DNA from 2 places in the Cellulosimicrobium sp. ES-005 genome. Region 2 is predicted to be linked to the other one. Evidence: riboswitches for the same ligand, from Rfam matches in the RefSeq annotation. Region 2 holds a riboswitch; the other holds the start of a gene.
The links. A riboswitch is a leader RNA that binds a small molecule or an ion and turns the genes downstream of it on or off. The one in region 2 is predicted to bind S-adenosylmethionine.
Positions count from the first base shown of each region.

Region 1: it holds a riboswitch for S-adenosylmethionine, as region 2 does, so the genes downstream of both, ABRQ22_RS11815 (methylenetetrahydrofolate reductase) here and ABRQ22_RS16205 (aminotransferase class V-fold PLP-dependent enzyme) in region 2, are expected to answer to the same signal.

Region 1 covers NZ_CP159290.1:2,683,473-2,694,961, forward strand. The annotation lists gene ABRQ22_RS11775 (glycosyltransferase family 2 protein) at 1-375, opposite strand, end outside; gene ABRQ22_RS11780 (exosortase/archaeosortase family protein) at 375-911, opposite strand; gene ABRQ22_RS11785 (hypothetical protein) at 981-1,166, opposite strand; gene ABRQ22_RS11790 (hypothetical protein) at 1,447-1,632, shown strand; gene ABRQ22_RS11795 (hypothetical protein) at 1,689-2,594, opposite strand; gene ABRQ22_RS11800 (sigma-70 family RNA polymerase sigma factor) at 2,563-3,147, shown strand; gene ABRQ22_RS11805 (LuxR C-terminal-related transcriptional regulator) at 3,167-5,800, opposite strand; gene ABRQ22_RS11810 (hypothetical protein) at 6,131-6,874, opposite strand; SAM riboswitch class I at 7,271-7,373, shown strand; gene ABRQ22_RS11815 (methylenetetrahydrofolate reductase) at 7,489-8,553, shown strand; gene metE (5-methyltetrahydropteroyltriglutamate--homocysteine S-methyltransferase) at 8,586-11,090, shown strand; gene ABRQ22_RS11825 (hypothetical protein) at 11,148-11,399, opposite strand; gene ABRQ22_RS11830 (DUF2630 family protein) at 11,454-11,489, opposite strand, start outside.
Region 2 covers NZ_CP159290.1:3,624,964-3,636,452, reverse strand. The annotation lists gene ABRQ22_RS16225 (MaoC/PaaZ C-terminal domain-containing protein) at 1-1,037, shown strand, start outside; gene ABRQ22_RS16220 (GNAT family protein) at 1,138-1,728, opposite strand; gene ABRQ22_RS16215 (CsbD family protein) at 1,820-1,993, shown strand; gene ABRQ22_RS16210 (GNAT family protein) at 2,097-2,744, opposite strand; gene ABRQ22_RS16205 (aminotransferase class V-fold PLP-dependent enzyme) at 2,936-4,372, opposite strand; SAM riboswitch class IV at 4,408-4,523, opposite strand; gene ABRQ22_RS16200 (hypothetical protein) at 4,568-5,140, opposite strand; gene ABRQ22_RS16195 (rhodanese-like domain-containing protein) at 5,407-5,886, shown strand; gene ABRQ22_RS16190 (O-succinylhomoserine sulfhydrylase) at 5,934-7,133, shown strand; gene ABRQ22_RS16185 (class I SAM-dependent methyltransferase) at 7,279-8,016, shown strand; gene recC (exodeoxyribonuclease V subunit gamma) at 8,230-11,489, shown strand, end outside.

The DNA.
Region 1 (11,489 bases), 940 kb from region 2:
CTCACCTTTGCCCTTGCGCGCCTCCGGGAGCACGCGGCGCAGGACCCGGACCCGATCTCCCCCCGCCTCCTCGGCGCAGCGGGCCGTGTCGTCGTCGGAGCCGTCGTCGATGACCAGGGTGGTCGTGCCGGCCAGGAGCGTCAGCGCCGAGACGGTCTGCCCGATCACGGCGTCCTCGTTGAGGCAGGGGACGAGGAAGTAGACATCGAGGTGCTCGTGCGCCCGCGAGTCGCGCGACCCGTAGGTCGCCTGGCCCTGCACCCCGAGGCTCGCCCGCGCGCGGCGCAGCTGCACGAGTCCTGAGCCCATCAGGAGGATGAAGTAGACCATCGAGATGCTGATGACGACCCGCGCGAGGATGTCGAGCACGACCATCACGGCTGCTCACCCTGCGCCCCGCGCGTCCTGCGACCGCGCCGACCGAAGAACCCAAGCCGGAAGAAGAGCACGAGTGCGACGGTGAGTCCACCGAGCATGAGCGCCGAACCGAGCGTGTCGTGCACCCACTGGAACACCTCAGCCCCCCAGCGGACGATCGAGAGCACCATCACCTCGACACGCACGACGTTCAACAGCTCGAGGAAAACCCCCGCCCCCAGGGTCGCGAGCACAATCCTGACGACGCTCGAACGCCCTGTAGCGAGCACGAACGCCGCGATGAGCGCGAGCGGGACCAGGAAGTACAGCGCGCTGCAGTCGGGGGTGATGCGCAGCGCGAACCATGTGCCGTCGTCACCCGCGACCCGTTCGAACGCAAGGACGGGCTCGTACGTCATGACCCGCACCTCTCGCGCAAAGACGAAGCCAGTGACCTCGCCCGCGAGTCGCGCCTCGAGCTGGCGGAACGCCTGCGCATGCAGGATCACCACCACCGAACCGACGACGAGCGCCGCGGCGAGCGTCCACCGCATCACCCGGTCGAAGACACGCGAGACGCTCCCCGGCACGAGCGGTACGGTCGCCTCCGCGGCGCTCACGGGTCAGGCCTCGGCCCCAGCGACTGCCTCACGTCGGCGGCGCGAGGTCCGCAGCAGCAGCAGACCTCCCACGACGAGCGCCATGGCGAGCGCGACGTAGGCGAACGTCGTGGCACCCGTCACTGCGAGCGCACCGGCACCCGCGGTGGCCCCACTGATGCCGGTGCTGATTCCAGGGGTGTTGTACATGGACTGCCCTTCCGTAGAGCCGGGCGGGACGCCCTGCGCGGATTCGAGTCGCGACGGACGTGGAGCCCGTCGCTCGGGGGTACAGACGGGGGATCTCGGAGCCCGGTGATGGGGCATTGATGTGATGTACGTCACATAGAGTTGCTCGAGCGTCGGCGGCGTCTGTCCAGACATGGCCCGGAAGAGCTCAGCCGCGGAACCGACCCGTCCCTCGCGGGAGATCGTCGCTCCCTGGTCGTGGGGCAGCGGTCCGCGAACCTTCGCACCACCCACCCACGTGGTGCTCCGCGCCATCCGCACCGACGACTACGAGGAGCTGCGCGGCTGGGAAGCGCCGGTCGTGACGTGGAAGCCGCCGACGCCCCGGCGACAGCGCCGGACAGCACGCCTCCTCGCCGTGCTCAGCGTGTGCTGCGTCCTCGGTGGCCTGCTCGTGCTGGTCATGCTCGTCGTCTCGGCGTGGTAGAAGAGCTCGACGAGTGACACTGCTCCCGCCCGCCTGGTCCGGGCGGCTGCCCCGGACTACGTCTTGAGCAGTCTCTGCACGAGCCGTCCGAGCCCACGCGAGTCGTCCGGGAGGGCCTCGACACCGACCCGGACAGGCACCCTCAGCGAACCTGCCGTCCATCGTGCAAGCTCGTCTCGCACACGGGTCGCAACGACGTTCCGCGTGGTGTCCGGATCCTCGCAGGGGACGCGCCAGGCAACCACCAGGGCGACGCCGTCCACGTAGCAGGCGGGTGCGGGCGGAGGGAACACGCGGCGCAGAGACTCCCCGAGTGCGAGGTCGCGCTCCCACCTGTCGAGGGGGACCGACGAACCGGCCCGGCCGTCGACCACCACGACGATCGGCACGTCGCCCTCCCGGCCGTGGCGATAGGAGGCGACGACCGCGCCACAGCCGCTCAGGAAGTCGTCCACCGTCCCGAGACCGCTCAGGCTCCCGTGCGCTGCCGCCCCGCCCAGCATGCCCGACGTCCGCTCCCACCCGTCGGCGAGAGCCGCGACGACGGGGCCGGGCAGACCTGCGCCGCCCAGGGAGTACAAGACCGCCAGATCCCGGATCCCGTCGGCGATACCGACCCCCGCGTTCGCGCGAGCGATGCCGAGGGCTCGCGCAGGCCCGGTGACGTCCCGGCCTCCCAGGTGCGCGGCAGCCACGTGGACCACCGCGGGGACCGCCCAGTCCGCGAGCGCGTCCCAGCCCGCTGCGAACGTCGCCGCGCGCCACCTCTCGCACAGCTCGTCGAGCGGCGCGCCTGCCCCGGTCGTGGTCATCGTGGAGAAGGACGTCCGCGGACCCGTCTCATGACGGACCGGGACCGACACGTCGCTCGCCCGCCGAATCACCCTCTCCTGCCGCGCGCAGGCCACGCTCGCGCGTTTCCCTGAACAGGTGACCCTCGACACCGGGTCGCCCTCGCTCACGGCGCCCCTCTCGGACGAGCAGCTCGTGGCCAGGCTGCGCGAGGGCGACGACGACGCGTTCGCTGCGCTCTACCGCTCTCACCGACCGTACGCACTGGTCGTGGCCAGGGCGCTCGTCGGCCCGTCCTGGGCCGACGACGTGGTCGCCGAGTCCTTCACGGCCCTCCTGGGTGTGATCCGCGCCGGACGCGGTCCGTCACGGCACGTGCGGGCCTACCTCCTGACGATCGTGAGACGCGTCGCGTGGTCCACGCTGCGGTCCCAGGACCGCGTCCGGGCGACGGACCTGCACCGGCTCGACGGGACCCACCACGATCCAGACGTTCTCTTGGACGAGATCGAGCGACATCGCGTCCTCGACGCGTTCGCCGCTCTCCCGGCACGATGGCAGAAGGTGCTCTGGCACATCGAGGTCCTGGGCGCTTCGCCCGCAGAGTTGGCCGACGTGCTCGGGATCAGCCCCAACGCCGTGTCGTCCCTCGCGCGGCGGGCGCGGCAACGCCTCCGACACGCCTATCTGCGCCACCACGGGCAGGTGACGACGGAGCCCTAGCCGGGGCCGACCGGCGCCGTCATCGATGTTGCTTCGTACCTGCCGCCGAGGCCGCGTTCACGCCGCGCCGGACCGCTCCCCGGCTCGCCGCGACGAGACCGAGCTGCTTCGCGCGCATCACCGTCTCCGCACGCGTGTGGGTGCCCAGGCGACGGTAGATCTCGCGGATCTGAGTCTTCACCGTGTTGTGCGAGACGTAGAGCCTGCGGGCGATCTCGGGGCCGCTCAGCCCGTCGACGACGAGCTGGAGCACGAGGAGCTGACGCTCGGGCAGCAGGACCGTCCCGCCCTCGGGCGAGGCCCGCCGCCCAAGCTCCGCCACCGGCTCCAGCTCGGCACGCTCCGCACCGTCGACGTCCGCGAGCAGGAGGTCCATCGCCTCAGGAGAGGCCCACCGGAGCTCGAGCAGCGCGTTCGCCCGGCGCGCAAGGCCCCACGCCCGCCGCATCTCCGCGCGGGCCTGGTCCTTCTCTCCCAGCGCCACGAGTGCGCTGGCCGTGACGGCGAGGCCCTCGATGCGAGCCCCCGTCGTCAGCCGGGCCCTCTCGCCGAGCCTCGCGACGCGACGGAACGCCTCGACCAGGCTCCCGCTCGCCACGAGCGCATGGGCGTTGACGACGTCTCGGACCGGCGCGGACCGCGGGAGGGTGTCGGCGACGCGGATGGCGGCTGCACCGCGACCCGCCACCAGGTGCAAGCGAGCGACGTCCTGCACGACCAGGAAAGGTGCGCGCCGCTCGCTCGCGTCGGGCTCGACCGCCATGCCTCTCCTCGCGGCATCCGCCACCAGGACGTCGAGCGCGAGATCCGGAGTACCGCTGAGCTCGGCCATCACCGCCATCACATGCCTCCGCACGAACCAGAGGTCACCGCCCGGCCTCTCGATGCTCCTCCCGAGCGACGCCTTGGCCTCGTCGATACGGCGACCCTCCAGGTGGACCAGCGCTGCGACGACCGACGGGACGTCCCCCCCGCACCCGCGCCACCAGGCGGGCGGGGCCGGCAAGGACCGCGACTCGCGCACCCACTCGTCCGCGGCCACGAGATCACCACCACACGCCTCCGCGACCGCCGCCAGCTCGCACGCCACGGCAGCGACGGAGAGCGCACCCGAGCGTGTGGCCCGCTGCGAGGCCGAGTCGGCGAACGCTGCCGCGACCCGGACCAGACCTGCGCAGAGCGCGCTCATCGACGCCTGCAGCTCGAGCAGCACTGCCGCGCCGATCGACCGCGGCGCGCCGCGGTCGGCACCGAGATCGTCGAGCGCACCCTGTGCCGCCTGCAAGGACTTGTCGTACAGGCCGGCGCGGCGCAGGAGTGCGACCCGACAGAAGGCGTCCAACGCCCGCGCTTCAGGCGATGCGGTCGTCGGCGCGACGGCCTCGGCAAGAGGCTCGTCGTGCTCGTCGAGCGACTCGATGCGGCCGATCGTGGGTCGTATCGCCGCGCGCAGGATGCGGAGTCGGCCCGGGATGCTCTCCGGACATCGTTCGACGGCGCTGCGCCACAGCTCGTCGAAGCCCGGCCCGGAGCTGACGGCGAGCAGGTCGGGCCAGGTCGCGACCAGCGCGCGGTCCACGACTCCGGGCTCTCTGGAGTCGAGCGCCCGCGAGAGGGCCGCCCACGTGGCCCCCCGGGCGACGTGAGCGTCCACACGCTGCTGGAAGCGGCGCACGTAGCCGGCCGGATCCAGATAGCGCAGGTGCGAGAGCAGGCTCTGCCGCATCCTGGGCTCGTACTCGAGCACGCCCGCGTCAGCGCCCACATGACGGTAGAGGATCCCCCCCTCGACGAGTCGCCGAGCCGTCGAGCGCGCGTCCGGCACCGCCGTCAGGTCGTCGAGCTCGTCCACCTGGAGACGACGCTCGACGCAGGTGTCGAGGAGGAAGGGCATGATCTCCGGAGGCACGAACGACCCCAGAGCTCGCGTCGTCTCTCGACGGACGACGGCGGGGACCGCGTCGTGGAGATCGACTCCTCCCGAACCGCCCGAACCCAGGTCGGCCACCGCGGTGACGATCGACGCCGGGTAGCCGCCAAGTCCGTCGGTGACGAGCCCCGCCACCTCCTCGGTGATCTCGATCCCTCGCACCCGGGCGAAGCGCACCGTGTCCTGCGCGCTCCATGCGAGCGCAGCCATGCCGACCTCGACCATGCCTGTGCCCCGCCGGACGGGCGTGGGACCGACGGTGCTCAGCACGACCGCCCGTGCCCCGAGAGCGACCGCCGCCGCGCAGGCCGCGTCGATGAGGCCTGCATGGCCTGCACGGACGTCGTCGACGACGACGGTCACCGGGCCCAGAGCGCGGAGCAGCGCCCCGAGGCGCCCGGGTCCCGCGCCGTCGAGATCGGTGGACCCCGTGGGCCGGAGCACGTACCGCACCTGGTCGAGAACGCGGTCCGCGAGCTCTCCGGCACCGATGCACCGCCGCGCCGGGTCGCTCGCGGACGCCGAGAGCCAGACGATCACCTGGCCCTCGGCGAGCGCGGCCCGCGACCACCGTGCGACCGACACGGTCTTCCCGAAGCCGCGCGCGGCGCGGACCAGGACGTGACGGGTGGTGCTCGTGAGCGTGTCGTCAAGGAGCGGACGCTCGATCGCCGCAGAGGTCGTCGCCAGACGCGGGAGCAGACCGCGAAGCGCCGCTTCCACCTCGGCCCGTCCCGCGCCGCCCGCCTCTTCCCGACCGGTCAGCACCTGCTGCCACCCGCTGATCGAGGGTGAACCCTGCTCTCGCTGTCGTCCGCCGTCTCTCGCCTCCGCCACCGCTCCATACCTCTGACAGACGTCGGTCGGCCGGAGTCACGACGGGTGATCCGTCATGCGCCCGGCACAAGGACGCAGGGCGACACGGTTACCGCGCGCCCTACGTCTGCCCCGATACAACCTCACGGACCGGCGAAGTCAGGAGGTACGGAGGGTGATCCTGAGGGTGACCACAGGACGGAGCGACGGCCCGACCTCACGGGAACCGGCTCCCGCTCAGCCCTCGCGGAGGCGCACGAGGCGGCGCCCGGCAACGAGCAGGACACCGGCCAGGAGCAGCGCACCGGACGCCGCCGCGACCGGCACCGTCTCAAGCCCCGTCGCCGCCAGCTCTCCCTTCTCCGCGGGCTGCGCCGCACCAGGTATGGCGTCCGTGGTCGGCTCGGCCACGACCATGTCGACGGGCTGCGACGGCACGACAGGCTCCGCCGGATCGCTCGGGTCCGCCGGGTGCGTGGGCTCGGCCGGACCTGTCGGTTCGGCCGGGCCTGTCGGCTCGGCCGGGTCTGTCGGCTCGGCCGGGTCTGACGGCTCGACCGGATCCGACGGCTCAACCGGGTCTGACGGCTCAACCGGGTCCGACGGCACGCTCGAGCAGACGGGATCCTGGCCGCCTTCACCGAAGTGCTCGTCGTAGTGGGCGACCTGGACCCACGTGATGCAGTAGTCGTCCGAGTGGACGAGCGCCGACCACGGGAGGAAGCTCGAGCCGACGAACCGGCCCGACGGCTGGTCGTTGAGCGTCTCGAAGTGGATGCCGACCGACCGCTCGGCGCCCTCGACCGTGTAGCGGACGTTCACGTGGCCACCGTCCGGGAACGCGTCACCCGCGGGGAGATAGAGCCCTTCCGGGGCCACGCGGTAGGGCGTGGGCGAGTCGGACCCGCCAGCGAGCGCGGGTGCCGCGGACAGGCTGAGGATGAGGGCAGCGCCGAGCATTGCCCCCGATGCGATACGCATGGGACAGTGAGGTCCTTCCTTGAGAGGGAGAGATCTGCCCGGTTCGTACTCCGCCAAGAGGGGCCGGGCAGATCGCATGTCAGAGCGGGTCGACCACGCCTTTCGACGGTAGACCTGAACGACCGTCCAGTTGAGCGCTCCTGAGAGCCACGGCGCGCATCGTCGCAGGCGAGAGCATGCTTGGCGGCCCCACCCGTGATACCACTCACAGCATCCTTCACCCGCGGTCACCCCCGGGGTCACCCTGTTGCGATCGCACTCACACCGTGTTCTCGCCGTCCAGGGACGCGGACACCGGCCCACGTCCCCGAACGTCACGGCACCCCCGGGCAACGCCATCCCGTCTCACGTGACGGGCACCCTCGACCGTATGCCGGATGGCCCGTAGGATCGTGGCAACCATCCAGAGCGGTCGAGAGTCCTGGCTCGACGACACCGCAGCAACCCGCCGACGGAAGCCTCCCGAGGACAAAGGTGCTAACGCCAGGGTCGATGGAGTGACGCATGACCTCAGAGGCATCCTTCGCGCACCGTCCGGGCACGTGCCCGACGGCGGTCGCGCCCTTCCGTGTCCCGGCGCCGCGTGCCGTGGCGCGCCCCGGCGAGGCGACGTCGTGAGCGTCGCGGACGCCGTCGGGCAGGCGCACGGCGGGGCGGCACGTCCCACGGTCTCGTTCGAGCTCATGCCCCCGCGGCGCCCGGACGCGGCGCCCAAGTTCTGGGAGACGGCACGCCGTCTCGTCGCGACGCACCCCGACTTCGTGTCCGTGACGTACGGCGCGGCGGGCACCGACCGCGCGACGGCTCGCCAGGTCGTCGGCCGCCTGCTCCAGGGCACGCCCGTGCTGCCGATCGCGCACCTCACGTGCGTCGGGGCATCGCGCGAGGACGTCGAGGAGGTCATCTCCGACTTCCTCGACGAGGGCGTGCGGAGCTTCCTCGCGCTGCGGGGCGACCCGCCGCGCGACCAGCCTGACTGGCAGCCCGCGCCCGACGGCGTCCGGTCGTCGACCGAGCTCGTCGCGCTCCTGCGCGAGGTCGAGGCGTCGCGGTGCGCGGCCGACCCGGCCGCGGCGCTGCGCGGCGCGGCCCGGCCGCTGACGATCGCCGTCGCGACGTTCTGCGACGGCAACCCCGCCGCCGGCACGACGCGCACGCAGGAGGTGCGCCGCCTGTTCCAGAAGCAGCAGGCCGGCGCGAGCTTCGCGATCACGCAGCTCTTCTACGACGCGTCGTCGTACACCGACTTCGTCGCCGAGGCCCGCGCGGCCGGCGTGACGATCCCCATCCTCGCCGGGCTGCTGCCCACGACGGAGCCCGCACGGCTCCGCCGCGTCGAGGAGCTCACGGGCGTGCGCGCGCCCCAGCACCTGCTGGACGCGCTCGACGCCCTGCCCGACCCGGAGGCGCAGCACGCCTACGGGATCGCGTACTCGGTCGACCTCGCGCAGCGCGTCCTCGACGCGGGCGCGCCCGGTCTGCACGTGTACACGTTCAACAAGCACCGCGCCGCTCTTGACCTGCTCGAGGGTGTCCACCTCGGCGGCGGGTCGCGCGGGACCGGGGGCAGCGCCAGCGCTGCCGCCACCCCGCTCGTCCCGGACCTGGCCAGCGGGCCGTGGGTCACCGGCACCTCCCTGCCCCCGACGAGCGCCGCCACGCACGGCACGCCCGTCTGACCGGTCCTCCGGACCAGCAAGAGGTTTCGATCATGGCCACTTCCGTACCCTCCCCTACCCAGATCCAGGCCGGATTCCCCGCCGGCACCGTGCTCGGCTACCCCCGCATCGGGCGCCGCCGCGAGCTCAAGAAGGCCGTCGAGGCCTTCTGGGCCGGCAAGACGTCGGCCGACGAGCTCGAGGCCACGGCCCGCGAGCTGCGCCTCGCGACCGTGCGCCGGCTCGTCGAGCTCGGCCTCGGCGCCGACGACGCGTCCGTCCCCGGGTCGTTCTCCTACTACGACCAGGTGCTCGACGTCGCCGCCTCGCTCGGGGCGATCCCGTCGCGGTTCGCGTCGCTCACCGACGACGCGGGCCGCCTCGACCTCGCGGGCTACTTCACCGTGGCGCGTGGCCAGGGCGACGACGCCCCGCTCGAGATGACCAAGTGGTTCGACACGAACTACCACTACCTGGTCCCCGAGATCGGCCCGGACACCCCGATCCGGTTCGTCGACGACCGCATCGTGCGCGAGTTCGTCGAGGCCAAGGAGGCGGGCATCGTCACGCGACCCGTCGTCGTCGGGCCGGTGACGTTCCTCGCGCTCTCGAAGGCCGCCGACGACGCTGCGTCGTCGGTCGCAGGCTTCCGCCCGCTCGACCGCCTCGACGACGTCGTCGCCGCCTACGCCGACCTGCTCCGCGCGCTCGCCGCCGCCGGCGCGCCGTGGGTCCAGCTCGACGAGCCGATCCTGGTCACCGACTCGGTCGACGTGCCGTTCACGGAGCTCGCGGCAGCGGTGGAGTCGGCCTACCGCACCCTCGCGACGGACCTCCGCCCGGCGCCGAACCCGGGGTCGCTCCCCACGGAGTCCTCCGGCTCGGGAGAGATCCCGGGCTCGGCGCAGGGGGCGCGGCCCGCGATCCTCGTCGCCGCGCCGTTCGGCGGGCTGCAGGCCGGTGCCGAGGACGACGGCGGCGACGCGCGGGACGGGCTCGCGCTCCTCGCGGGCACCGACGTGGAGGCGATCGCGATCGACCTCGTCAAGGGCGCCGTCCCGACGGCGGCCGACGGCGGCGTCCCCGGCCTCGCAGGGAAGACGCTCGTCGCGGGCGTGATCGACGGGCACAACGTGTGGCGCGCGGACCTCGCGGCGAAGCTCGAGGTCGTCGACGCGCTCCAGACGCTGGGCGCCGGTGCGGTCGCCGTCGGGACGTCGACGTCGCTGCTGCACGTGCCGCACGACGTGGAGGACGAGGTGTTCGCCGAGGCGGGGACCGCGTCGGGCACCACGCTCGACCCGCGCCTGCGCGACTGGCTCGCGTTCGCGGACCAGAAGGTCGGCGAGGTCGCGACGCTCGCCCGCGCGCTCACGGAGGGTCGCGACGCCGTCGCCGCCGAGATCGAGGCGTCCCGCGCGGCGGTGGCCTCGCGAGCCGCGGCGAGCGGCGTCGTCGTGCCCGCGGTGCGCGAGCGCGCCGCCGCGCTGACGGACTCGGACTTCGCGCGCGGTGACTACGCCGAGCGCGCGGCCGCGCAGCAGGAGCGTCTGAACCTGCCGCCGCTGCCGACGACCACGATCGGCTCGTTCCCGCAGACGCCGGAGATCCGCCGCGCCCGCGCGCTGTGGACGAAGGGCGAGCTCTCGGACGCGGACTACACGGCCGCGATGCGCGAGGAGATCGCGCGCGTGGTCGCGCTCCAGGAGGAGCTGGGCCTCGACGTCCTCGTGCACGGCGAGCCCGAGCGCAACGACATGGTGCAGTACTTCGCGGAGCACCTCGACGGGTTCGCCGTCACGGCGAACGGCTGGGTCCAGTCGTACGGGTCGCGGTGCGTCCGCCCGCCGATCCTGTGGGGCGACGTCACGCGGCCCGCGCCGATCACGGTCGAGTGGTCCGCGTACACGGCGTCGCTCACCGAGAAGCCCGTCAAGGGCATGCTCACCGGACCGGTGACGATCCTCGCGTGGTCGTTCGTGCGCGACGACCAGCCGCTCGGCGACACCGCGAACCAGGTGGGCCTCGCGCTGCGCGACGAGATCGCCGACCTCGAGGCCGCGGGCATCGGGATCGTGCAGGTCGACGAGCCCGCGCTGCGCGAGCTCCTGCCGCTGCGCCGCGCGGACCAGCCGGCGTACCTCGACTGGTCCGTCGGGTCGTTCCGGCTCGCGACGTCGGGCGTCGAGGCCGCGACGCAGATCCACACGCACCTGTGCTACTCGGAGTTCGGCGAGGTCATCGGCGCGATCGACGGCCTCGACGCGGACGTGACGTCGGTCGAGGCGGCGCGCTCCCGCATGGAGATCGTGCCGGAGCTGCGCGACGCCGGGTACTCCCGCGGCATCGGGCCGGGCGTCTACGACATCCACAGCCCGCGCGTGCCCTCCACGGAGGAGGTCACGGAGCTGCTGGAGCTCGCCGTGAAGTCGATCGACCCGACGGTCGTGTGGGTCAACCCGGACTGCGGCCTCAAGACCCGCCGCTACGAGGAGACCGTGCCGTCCCTCGAGCACCTGGTCGCCGCGGCGAAGGCGGTCCGCGCCACGCTCGGCTGATCCCCGCACACGCCGGAGGCCGGGTCCCGTCGGGACCCGGCCTCCGCGTCGTGTCGGTCAGCGCTCGGTCGTGCCCGTCCCCGCCATCGGGAGGGCGAACGCGAGCGTCGCGGCGAGGAGCCCGCCGACGAAGAGCCACACGCCGCCGTCGACGCCGGACATGCCCGACCCCATGAGGACCAGGCCCCCGACGAACAGCGCGAACGAGACGACGAACCGCGCCAGCGCGCCCGCGTGCCCGGGGATGTCGCGGCCTTCCGTCCCGGTGGGGAGGGGGCTGTCGGCCGCCTGCTCGCTGGTCGTGGTCATGGCGTTCTCCTTCTGAGGTCGGTGCGTGGGCCCGGGCGTCGTCGTCGGCGACGATCAGTCCAGGTAGTTCTCCACCGTACCGGGGTCGCG
Region 2 (11,489 bases):
TGCCCGCGATCCCGGGGCTCGGCGGGCTGTACGTGCGCGGGGTCGCGGCGTCGGGCCGGATCGCGGCGGCGCACCGCCTCCCCGGGGGCGGCGGCCGACGCGACCTCGCGCTGCCCGACGTCACGTACCGCGTCGCGGGCGTGCCGACGGGCGACGACGCCGCGCCCGGCCACGTGGGCAGCGCCGCGCACCTCGCGCGGTACGCGCGCCTCGTGGGCGAGGCCCCGTCGGAGGTGCTGCCCGCCGGGTACCTGCACGTGCTCGGCTTCCCCCTCGCGACGGCCGTCATGGTCCGGACGGACTTCCCGCTGCCGCTGCTCGGCATGGTGCACCTCGCGAACGCGGTGTCCGTGCTGCGTCCGGTGCGGCTCGGGGACACGCTCGAGGTGCGCGCCTGGGCGGAGCGGCTGCGGCCGCACCGGCGCGGGGTCCAGGTGGACCTCGTCACCGAGGTCTCCGTCGAGCGCACCGACGACGAGCGCGCGGCGGGCAGCGGCCTGTCGGCGACGACGCTCGCGTACCGCGGCGTCTCGACGTACCTCGCGAAGGGCGTCACGCTCCCAGGCGACCCGGCGGACGAGGACACCGAGGCCACCTCGGGCGTCGACGCCTTCGTCGCGCCGCTCCCGACGGCGCGCTGGGCGCTCGGCGCCGGGACGGGCCGCGCGTACGCGGCCGTCTCCGGCGACCGGAACCCGATCCACACGTCGGGGCTCGGCGCCAAGGCGTTCGGGTTCCCGCGCGCCATCGCGCACGGCATGTACACCGCCGCGCGGGCGCTCGCCGAGTCGGGGCCCCGCCGCGGTGACGCCTACGACTGGACGGTCTCGTTCGCCAAGCCGGTCCTCCTGCCGAGCACCGTCGACGTGGCGCTGCGCCCGGCGGGCGACGTGCCCGCCGCGGTGCGGGACGCCGTCGGGCAGGTCCCGCCCGCCGTACCGGACGGCGCGGGCGACCCGACGACGGGCGTCGTCTACCAGGCGTGGGACGGCAAGGGCCGCCTCCACCTCGCAGGCCGGGTCACCCCCCGCCCCTGACGCCCCGCTGCCGAACACGGGGTTGGTGTCGCTGTCGAGCGGATAGCGACACCAACCCGTTCTCGACGCCACGGAGGCTCGTGCTCGGCGAGCCCGCCGATCAGGCCAGACGGGCCAGCAGGCCGTCGCGGACGGTCGGCCACTCGTCGAGCAGGACCGAGAAGTAGGCGGTGTCCTGGCGCGACCCGTCGGGCGCGACGCGGTGGCTGCGGAGCACGCCCTCGGGCACGGCGCCCAGACGCCGGATCGCGCCGATGGACCGGCTGTTGCGCGCGTCGGCCCGCAGCGCGACGCGCGCGACGCCCAGGTCCTCGAACGCGTGCCGCAGCAGCAGGTACTTGCACGCCGGGTTGGTCACGCCGCCCCACCACTCGCGCGCGTAGAACGTCGAGCCGAGCTCGATCCGGCCCTGGGAGGGCACCCACTCGTAGAGGGACGTCGACCCGCGGACGACGTCGGCGCCGTCGGTCGCGGCATCGGTCCCGGGGCCGACGACGGCGAACGCGAGCCTCCCGGGGGCGGCGACGGCGTCCCGGACGTACCCGGCCATCGCGTCGGTCCCGCTCGGCACGCGGCTGGACATGCCGGCCCAGATGCCGTCGTCGACGAGCGCTCCGAGCGCGGGCGCATGGCTCTCGTCGAGCGGGACGAGGCGGACTCCGAAGCCTTCGAGGGTGGTGTCGTGCAGCACCCGCACATCCCACCACACCCGGGGTGCCCGACCGCGTGCGAGCGACCGGGACCGTGCCTACGGTCGAGCGGTACCGACGAGAGGAGCACTCATGGGACTCGGAGACAAGGCCAAGCACGCCGCCGAGGAGGCGGGTGGCAAGCTCAAGGAGGGCGCGGGCAAGCTCACGGACAACGAGCGGCTCGAGGCCGAGGGCAAGAAGGACCAGGCGAAGGCTGACGTCAAGCAGGCGGGCGACGACGTCAAGGACGCGTTCGACCGCTAGTCCCTGCCCCTGATCTGCTCGCGAGGGCTCCGCTCCGGCGGGGCCCTCGCGGCGTTCCGCGTCCGCGGCACCGCCGTCGAGCCTGCCGGCCGGGGCGACGGGTCTACGACGCGGCGAGCGGGAGCGGGGCCACCGGGTGCGCCGGGGCGAGCACGGGCACGACGCGTGGCGCGTTGATGCGCTCCAGGAGGCCGACCTCGACGGTCGGCCACTCGGGCGCGAGGATCGAGAACATCACGGAGTCGGCGCGCGTCCCGTCGGGCGCGGTGCGGTGGCCGCGCATGACGCCCTCCTCGTAGGCGCCGAGCCGCCGCATGGCCCCGAGCGAGCGCGTGTTGCGCGTGTCGACGCGGAAGCCGACACGGTGCACGTCCCACGTCTCGAACGCGTGCCGCAGCAACAGCCACTTGGTCACGGGGTTGACGAGGCTCCCCCACGTGGAGCGGGCGTAGAACGTCCGGCCGACCTCGACCCGGCGGTCGACGAGCGACAGGTCGCGAAACGCCGTGCTGCCGAGCACGTCGCCCGGGGCCCCGTCGGGGCCGGTGGCGCGCACGACGAAGCCCGTCAGGTCGGGCGCGGCGCGCGTCGCGGCCACCAGCTCGGCCATCCCCGCGACCCCGAAGGGCATGGGGATGCTCATGCCTGACCACATCGCCTCGTCGACGAGGCCGGCCAGTGTCTCAGCGTGCTCCAGGGCCAACGGCTCCAGGCGGAAGCCGTGCCCCGAGAGGACGACGTCGTGCAGCACAGCGCATATCAGAGCACACGCGGACGACGCCGCCAAGAGGCTCCGGCGACACGGTGGACAACGCTCGTCGACGCTCGGGTGAACAGCTGCCCGAGCGGCCGCGAGAGAGCGACGCCCGTCCGAGGTAGCGACGTCCGGTGCCTCGACGGGGCTGCACGTCGCTCCCTCGGCGGGAGGTCGCTATCTCGTGGTCATGCGGCGGGGCCGCACCCCGCGGCGTCGGCGAGGAAGCCCGCCGCGGCGGTCGCGAAGAGGCCCTCCAGGCCCGAGCCCGCCGGTACCGGGCGCGGGTCGTCGGCGACGGCCCAGCAGCCGTCGACGACCTCGTACCGCGTCGTCGGCCCCTGTTCCACGTACGACCGCACGGCCTCGACGAGGCGGACGACGTCGGCACCCGTCGTCCCGACACCGACCGACGCCCGGATGGCGCCCGCGTCGTACCCGAGGCGCGCGAGCAGCGGGTGGGCGCAGAAGCGACCGTCGCGCACGCCGATGCCGTGCTCGGCGGAGAGGTACGCGGCGACGAGGCCCGGGTCGTGGCCCTCGACGGAGAACGTCACGACGCCGACCGGGTCGACGGCGTCCTCCCAGACCCGCACGACGCGCACGCCCGGGACCGCCGAGACGCCCGCGACGAGCGCGGCGCGCAGGGTCGCCTCGTGGGCGTGGAGGTCGGCCGGGTCGAGCGCCGCGAGCGCGTCGCACGCGGCCGCGAGCGCCGCGGCGCCCACGACGTTCGGCGACCCTGCCTCGTGGCGCGCGGGCGCCGTCTGCCACTGCGTGCCGGTGAGAGCGACCTGCCGCACCGCCCCGCCCCCGGCGAGGTACGGGGTCCCCGCGTCGAGCCAGTCGCGGCGACCCACGAGCGCGCCTGCGCCGAACGGCGCGTACGTCTTGTGTCCGGAGAACGCGACGTAGTCGACCCCGGAGCCCGCGAGGGAGAACCCGCGGTGCGGGACGAGCTGGGCGCCGTCGAGCACGACGCGCGCGCCGGCGTCGTGGGCGGCCCGCACGACGTCCGCGACGGGGAGCGACTCGCCCGTGACGTTCGACGCCCCGGTCACGGCGACCAGCGCGTACGGGAAGCGTGCGAGCTCGGTGCGCAGGCCGGACAGCGTCTCCGCAACGGACGCGCCGCCGGCGAGGACCGTCGCGCCGCCCGTGCGCTGCCACGGCAGGAGGTTCGCGTGGTGCTCGACGTCGAGGACGAGCACGCGCCCGGGCGTCCCGTCCGCGTTCGCCGGGACGCAGCCCGCGAGCAGGTTGAGCGAGTCGGTCGTGTTGCGCGTGACGACCGTGACGTCGTCCTCGCGCGCGCCGACGAACGCGCCGATCGTGCGGCGCGAGGCCTCGTAGAGCGCGGTCGAGACCTGCGACAGGTACCCGGCGCCCCGGTGCACGCTCGCGTAGAGCGGCAGCACCTCGGTCACGCGGTCCGCGACCGAGCGGAGCGCCGGCGCCGACGCCGCCACGTCGAGGTTCGCGTACGGGACGCTCCGGCCGTCGACGAGCGGGACGAGCGTGTCCGCGCCGACGACGGGCAGGAGCGCGGGCGCGCCGGCGACCGCTGCGAGGTCGGGGGCCTCCGAGACCTCGGTCGGACACGAGACGTGGGCGAGAGCAGTCATGACACAGTCCTCCGAGGGCAGTCCGGGGACGGTGATCCCCGCGCTTGCCGCGCGCCGGTCGGCGTACGGCCTGGTCGTCACCCGGGGCACCCCGCCGCGAGAGGAGGGTTGCCGGCCAGCAAACCGGGGTTTCACGCTGGCACTCATGACCTGCGTCCAGGATGTGCGCGCGGGACGGAGCGTGTCAACCGGTGGTCACGGTGTCTCGGATGGCGGGACGCAGTCCATGGGCAGGTCGAGGCGCCACCCGGACTCGTCGACCTCGAACGCGTCGAGCACCGCGCCGGTCCGCGCGTCGAGGACGACGACCGAGTCGGGCGGCCACTCGGCAGGGTCTCCCGGTGGCGTCTGCGGAGGACGCTGGAGCCGTACGCCGTTCGTGTGCGCCTCGACGACCTCACCGGTGCGCGTGCTGACCAGCACGACCTCCGGGTGCGCGTCGGCGTAGGCGTCGCACGCCTCGCCGTCGCCGTCCGAGGTCCACCAGCCCTCGTACCCGCCGACGGTGTGCTCGGCCAGGTCGATCGGCTCCCCCGTGTGCGCGTCACCGTCGAGCGCCTCTCGGGAGGGGAAGGGCGAGACGAGGTCCTCGTCGGGTTCGACCTGGACGACCCGCGGCCGCTCGGTGGGCAGCCCGGGGACCGCGTCCCCGACGACGTGCACCACCGTCTGCGGGGCGTCCTCGCCTCCGGGCGCCGTCCACAGCAGGACGACGCCCGTCCCGACCACGCCGGCCGCCACGGCCGCGCCCACCGCCCGTCGTCGCACGCTGGCCACCGTCTCCCCCCTTTCTCTCCCGGGACCCCCGCCCCGGCGCGCGATCACGCTAGCGCGACCGTCCGACGTCGGGCACCCCCTCCCGGAGGCCGCTCCCCGAGACGGGCGTTCCACGCGTCGGACGGGTGGCGTACGATCCCGAGCAACCATCCGGAGCGGCCGAGTGACGTGGCACGTCGACGCCGCAGCAACCCCCCGGTCCGTCGCGAGGCGGCCGGGCGCAGGGTGCTACTGCCACGATCGATGGAGGAGGACTCATGAGCGACCAGTCCCAGCAGACGTCGGCCGTACCCGACGCGCGACCCGCCGTCGGCTACGCCGGCGACCTCACCCCCCAGCAGGCGTGGGACCTGCTGACGAACGACGAGCGCGCCGTCCTCGTGGACGTCCGCACCGAGGGCGAGTGGCGCACCATCGGCGTTCCCGACGCCACGGACCTCGACCGCGACGTCGTGTTCGACGAGTGGGTGACCCCGGCCGGGCCCAACCCGCGCTTCGTGAACCAGCTCGTCGAGGCGGGTCTCACGCCCGGCGACGAGCGTCCCGTCGTGTTCCTGTGCCGCTCGGGCCAGCGGTCGATCGGCGCCGCGCGCGCGGCCACGGCCGCCGGTCTCGGGCCGTCGTACAACGTGCTCGAGGGCTTCGAGGGCGCCCAGGGGCTCTCGGGCCTGCGCGACGTCGAGGGCTGGAAGGTGCGCGGCCTGCCCACCACGACCTACGACGAGGCCGCCCGGTGAGCGCCGCGCAGCCCGGGAGCGTCCCCGGCGGCTCCGGCCGCAAGCCCCTGCCCGCGAGCGCGCGCCCCGCGACGCTCGCCGTGCGCGGCGGCCACCACCGCACGGAGTTCCAGGAGACCTCCGAGGCGTTGTTCCTCACACAGGGGTACACGTACGACCGCGCCGCCGACGCCGAGGCGGCGTTCAAGGGCGAGCTCGACCGGTTCGTCTACTCGCGCTACGGCAACCCGACGGTGCACGCGTTCGAGGAGCGCCTGCGCCTGCTCGAGGGTGCCGAGGCCTGCTACGCGACGGCGTCCGGCATGTCCGCGGTGTTCACGTCGCTCGCCGCGCTCGTCGGTTCCGGGTCGCGGATCGTCGCGGCACGTGCGCTGTTCGGGTCGAGCATCGTCATCTTCGACGAGATCTTCGCCAAGTGGGGCGTCCGGACGGACTACGTCGACGGGCACGTGCCCTCCCAGTGGGAGGAAGCACTGTCCACGCCCGCGGACGTCGTGTTCTTCGAGACGCCGTCCAACCCCATGCAGGACATCGTCGACGCGCGGCGCGTGAGCGAGCTCGCGCACGCCGCGGGCGCGGTGGTGGTGCTCGACAACGTCTTCGCGACGCCGCTGCTGCAGAAGCCGCTCGAGCTCGGCGCGGACGTCGTCGTGTACTCGGCGACCAAGCACATCGACGGGCAGGGCCGCGTGCTCGGCGGCGCGATCCTCGGGACCGAGGAGTACGTCAACGGGCCCGTGCAGACGTTCCTCCGCAACACGGGGCCGTCGCTCTCGGCCTTCAACGCGTGGGTGCTGCTCAAGGGCCTGGAGACGCTGCCGGTGCGCGTCGCGGCGCAGAACGCGGCGGCCGCGCAGGTCGCCGAGGCGCTCGAGCAGCTCCCCGGGATCGGCCGCGTGCGCTACCCGTTCCTCGCGTCGCACCCGCAGCGCGAGCTCGCGCGGTCGCAGCAGAGCGGCGGCGGCACGGTCGTGACGTTCGACCTCGCCGTCCCCGAGGGCACCGACCCCGAGACGGCGAAGAAGCGCGCGTTCACGTTCCTCGACGCGCTCCAGGTCGTCGACATCTCCAACAACCTCGGCGACGCGAAGTCGCTGATCACGCACCCCGCCACGACGACGCACCGCAAGCTCGGCCCCGAGGGCCGCGCCGCCGTCGGGATCGCGGAGACGACCGTGCGCCTGTCGGTGGGTCTGGAAGACCCGCTCGACGTCATCGAGGACGTGGAGCAGGCGCTCGACGCCTGACGACCCTCGCGCCGACGATGTGGTCGTGGCCCGTCCCGGCGTCGGGACGGGCCACGACAGCATGGTCGGCGGGCAACAGGCGCCTGGTCGGCGCGTGCTCCGGAATGGTGTGGACCGGCCGTGCGGGCCTTCGTAGCGTCGGGGGATGCCCGACGCGATCTTCGACGACCCTCGCCTCGCCGCGCTCTACGACCCGCTCGACCCGGACCGCAGCGACCTCGACGCGTACGTCGCGATCGTCGACGAGCTCGGCGCGCGGCGCGTGCTCGACGTCGGGTGCGGCACCGGGACGTTCGCGTGCCTCCTGGCAGGGCGTGGGATCGAGGTGGTCGGCGTCGACCCGGCGGGCGCGTCGCTCGACGTCGCGCGCACCAAGCCGGGCGCCGACCGCGTGCGCTGGCTGCACGGCGACGCGACGACGCTCCCGCCGCTCCGGGTCGACCTCGCGACGATGACGGCGAACGTCGCGCAGGTGTTCCTCACCGACGACGCGTGGGCCGCGACGCTGCGCGGCGTCCGCTCCGCGCTGGTCCCGGACGGGTGGCTGGTCTTCGAGACGCGCGACCCCGCGCGCCGGGCCTGGGAGGGCTGGGTCCGCGAGGCGACGACCGTACGCGTGGACGTGCCCGACGTCGGGCCGGTCGAGTCGTGGACCGACCTCACCGACGTGTCGCTCCCGTTCGTGTCCTTCCACGACACGACCGTGCTGCCCGACGGCACCGAGCTGCACTCCGACTCGACGCTGCGCTTCCGCGAGCGCGACGAGGTCGAGGCGTCGCTGGTGGCGTGCGGCTTCGAGGTCGTGGACGTCCGCGACGCGCCCGACCGCCCGGGCCGCGAGTGGGTGTTCGTCGCACGGCGCGCTGAGCCGGAGGTCAAGTGACGCACGTCCGAGGGAGCGACGCGCTCCGGCGTGCGCCTCTCGGTCGGGCGTGCGTCAGCCGGCACGTCCGCCCAGGACGGCACCGTCGTTCCCGACGATGTGGACGGCGGTTCGACGGTGTGGGACGCACCTCGTAGATTCCTCGTAGCGCCCGGCCGACCGGCGGGCGCGACGACCGGTCCGCCACCACCGACAGGGGTCCCCTTGCTGCACGTGCACCGCTCCGAGCGTGCCGAGGCGCTCGTGGCGCCGCTCGCCGCCGTGCTCGCCGAGGCGCCGGAGGACCCGTTCACGCCGGACGTCGTGGCCGTCCCGACGCGCGGGGTCGAGCGGTGGCTCGCGCAGCGGCTCTCGCACCACCTGGGCGCGGGCGAGACGTCGGGGATCTGCGCGAACGTGGACTTCCGCGGCCCGCGCCGGCTCGTGGAGCAGGTCGTCGCGGACCTCACCGACCTCGCCCCCGACGACGACCCGTGGCGCCCCGAGCGGCTCGCCTGGTCGGTGCTCGAGGTGCTCGACGCGCACCTCGCCGAGCCGTGGGCGGCACCGCTCGCGCGGTACGTCGGCGACCCGGGCGACGAGGTTCGGCGGGGCCGGCGCCTGACGCTCGCGCGCCGGCTCGCGGACCTGCTCGTCGACTACGCGCGGCAGCGGCCCGAGGTCGTGCTCGCGTGGTCGGCGGCGTCCCCGGTCGCGGAGTCCGGCGACACCCCGGACGACCTCGCCTGGCAGCCCGAGCTCTGGCGCCGCCTGGTCGACCGCGTCCCGGCCACGGACCCCGCACGTCGTGTCGAGGACGCGGTCGCCGCGCTCCGCGCCGACCCCGCGGCCGTCGACCTCCCGCCGCGGCTGTCCGTGTTCGGCCCGACGCGGCTCCCGGAGGACGAGCTGCGCGTGCTGCACGCGCTCGCCGAGCACCGCGACGTCCACCTGTGGCTCGTGCACCCGTCGCCCGCGCTGTGGGAGAAGGTCGCGGCTTACGACGGCGCCCCCGCCACGAGCGACGACCTCACCGAGGACACCGCCCCGGACCACGCAGGCACGCGACGTCGCGCAGACCTGCCCACGCTCGCCCGGCACCCGTTCCTCGCGTCGACCGGCCGTGACGCGGTCGAGCTGCAGCTCCGGCTCTCAGCCGGTGAGTCGGTCGAGACGCACCACGCGGCCGCGCCGACCCCCCCGACGCTGCTCGGCGCGCTGCAGTCCGCGCTGCGGGCGGACGAGCCCGCCGGCGCGCACCTGCTCGATCCGGCGGACCGGTCCGTGCAGGTGCTCGCGTGCCACGGCCGCGCGCGCCAGGTCGAGGTCCTGCGCGAGACGCTGGTCGGCCTGTTCTCCGCCGACCCGACGCTCCAGGCGCGCGACGTGATCGTGCTGTGCCCCGACGTCGAGACGTTCGCGCCCCTCGTCACGGCGACGTTCGGCGCGGTCCCCGAGCTCGGCGAGGACGCGCACCCCGGTCAGCGCCTGCGGGTCAGCCTCGCCGACCGCGGCGCCGGGACGACCAACCCCGTGCTCGCGCTGCTCGCCACCCTGCTGCGCCTCGCAGACGGCCGCGTCACGGCGTCGGAGGTGCTCGACCTCGCGGCGAGCGCGCCGGTCCGGCGCCGGTTCCGGTTCTCCGACGACGACGTGGACCGCCTGCGCCAGTGGGCCGTCGAGGCGGGCGTGCACTGGGGCGAGGACGGCGCGCGCCGGGCCCGGTTCGGGATCGACGGGCACGTGCGGCAGGGCACGTGGGACGCGGCGCTCGACCGGCTCCTGCTCGGCGCGGCGATGGCGGACGAGGACGCGCGGTTCGTCGGGCCGGCGCTGCCGCTGGACGACGTCGGCTCGACCGACGTGGACCTCGCGGGCCGCCTCGCAGAGCTCGTCGCACGGCTGACGGAGACGCTGCGCGCGCTCGACGGGGTGCACCCGCTGGCGCACTGGCTCGACGCGCTCGACCGCGCGCTCACGCTGCTCGCCGAGGCGCCGCCCACGGAGGGGTGGCAGATCGGCTCCGCGCGCCGCGTGCTGGGCGACGTGCGCGCGGCGGGCGCCGCGCACGGCGGGGTCGCGCTGCGGCTCGCGGACGTGCGCGCGCTGCTCGACGACCGTCTCGCGGGGCGCCCGACCCGTGCCGGGTTCCGCACGGGCGCGCTGACCGTGTGCTCGCTCGAGCCGATGCGCTCGGTGCCGCACCGGGTCGTGTGCCTCCTGGGCCTCGACGACGGCGTCTTCCCCCGCACCGCCGCTCCCGCGGGCGACGACCTGCTCGCGCGGCACCCGGAGATCGGCGAGCGCGACGCGCGCAGCGAGGACCGGCAGATCTTCCTCGACGCCGTCGCGGCGGCGGGCGACCACCTCGTCGTCGTGCACACGGGCGCCGACGAGCGCACCGGCGCCGCCCGCCCGCCGGCGGTCCCCGTCGCGGAGCTGCTCGACGCGCTCGACCGCGTGGCGCGGACTCCCGACGGGCGCCCGGCGCGCGAGCACGTCGTCGTGCAGCACCCGCTGCAGACCGTGGACGAGCGCAACTTCATCCCGGGCGCTCTGGGCGTGCCGGGTCCGTTCAGCCACGACGGCGCGGCGTTCGACGGCGCCCGCCAGGCGCGCGAGACGCGTCAGCCGGTCGGGGCGCTGGTGGGCGCGCCGCTCTCGCTCCCGGCCGTGGCCGAGAGCGGCCCGCAGGCCGGCGAGGTCCCGGACGCCGGGGCGGACGCCCGCGCCGACGTCGAGCTCGACGACCTGGTCCGCCTGCTGGAGAACGCGCCGCGCTGGTTCGCGCAGCACACGCTCGACGTCGGGCTCGTGCTGGCGGAGGACGACGTCGAGGACCGCCTCCCGCTCGCGCTCACCGGCCTCGCGGGCTGGGGCGTGGGCGACCGCGTGCTCCGCGCCGCGCTCGCCGGCGTCGACCCGAACCGGGCGATGCAGGCCGAGTGGCGCCGGGGCCAGGTCCCGCCGCGCGAGCTGGGCCGCTCGGCGTTGCAGGAGGTGGTCCGCGCCGTCGGCCCGCTGCGCGTCGCCGCCGTGGAGGCCGCGCGCGAGGCCGACCTCGCCGCGGGCCGCCCGGTGAGCCAGGACGTGCTGAGCTCCGCGGAGACGGTCGACGTCCGCGCCGTGCTGCCCGACGGCCGCACCCTCGTCGGGAGCGTGCCGGGCGTGCACGGGGCGCGGGTCGTGCGCACCGAGTACTCGCGGCTCGGTCCCAAGCACCGGCTGCGCGCCTGGGTCCAGGCGCTCGCGCTCACGGCGAGCGACCCGGGCCGCCCGTGGGACGCCGTCGCGATCGGTCGCTCGTCCCGGGGCCCGGGCGTCGCGTGGTCCACCCTCACCCCGCCGGACCGCGAGACGGCGTCCCGGGTCCTCGCGGACCTCGTGGCGCTGCGCGACGAGGCGGCGCGCGAGCCGTTGCCGCTGCTGCCCGACGTGTCGCTGCGCTACACGGAGGAGCGGCGCACGAGCGACGCGCGCGACGCCCTGATGCG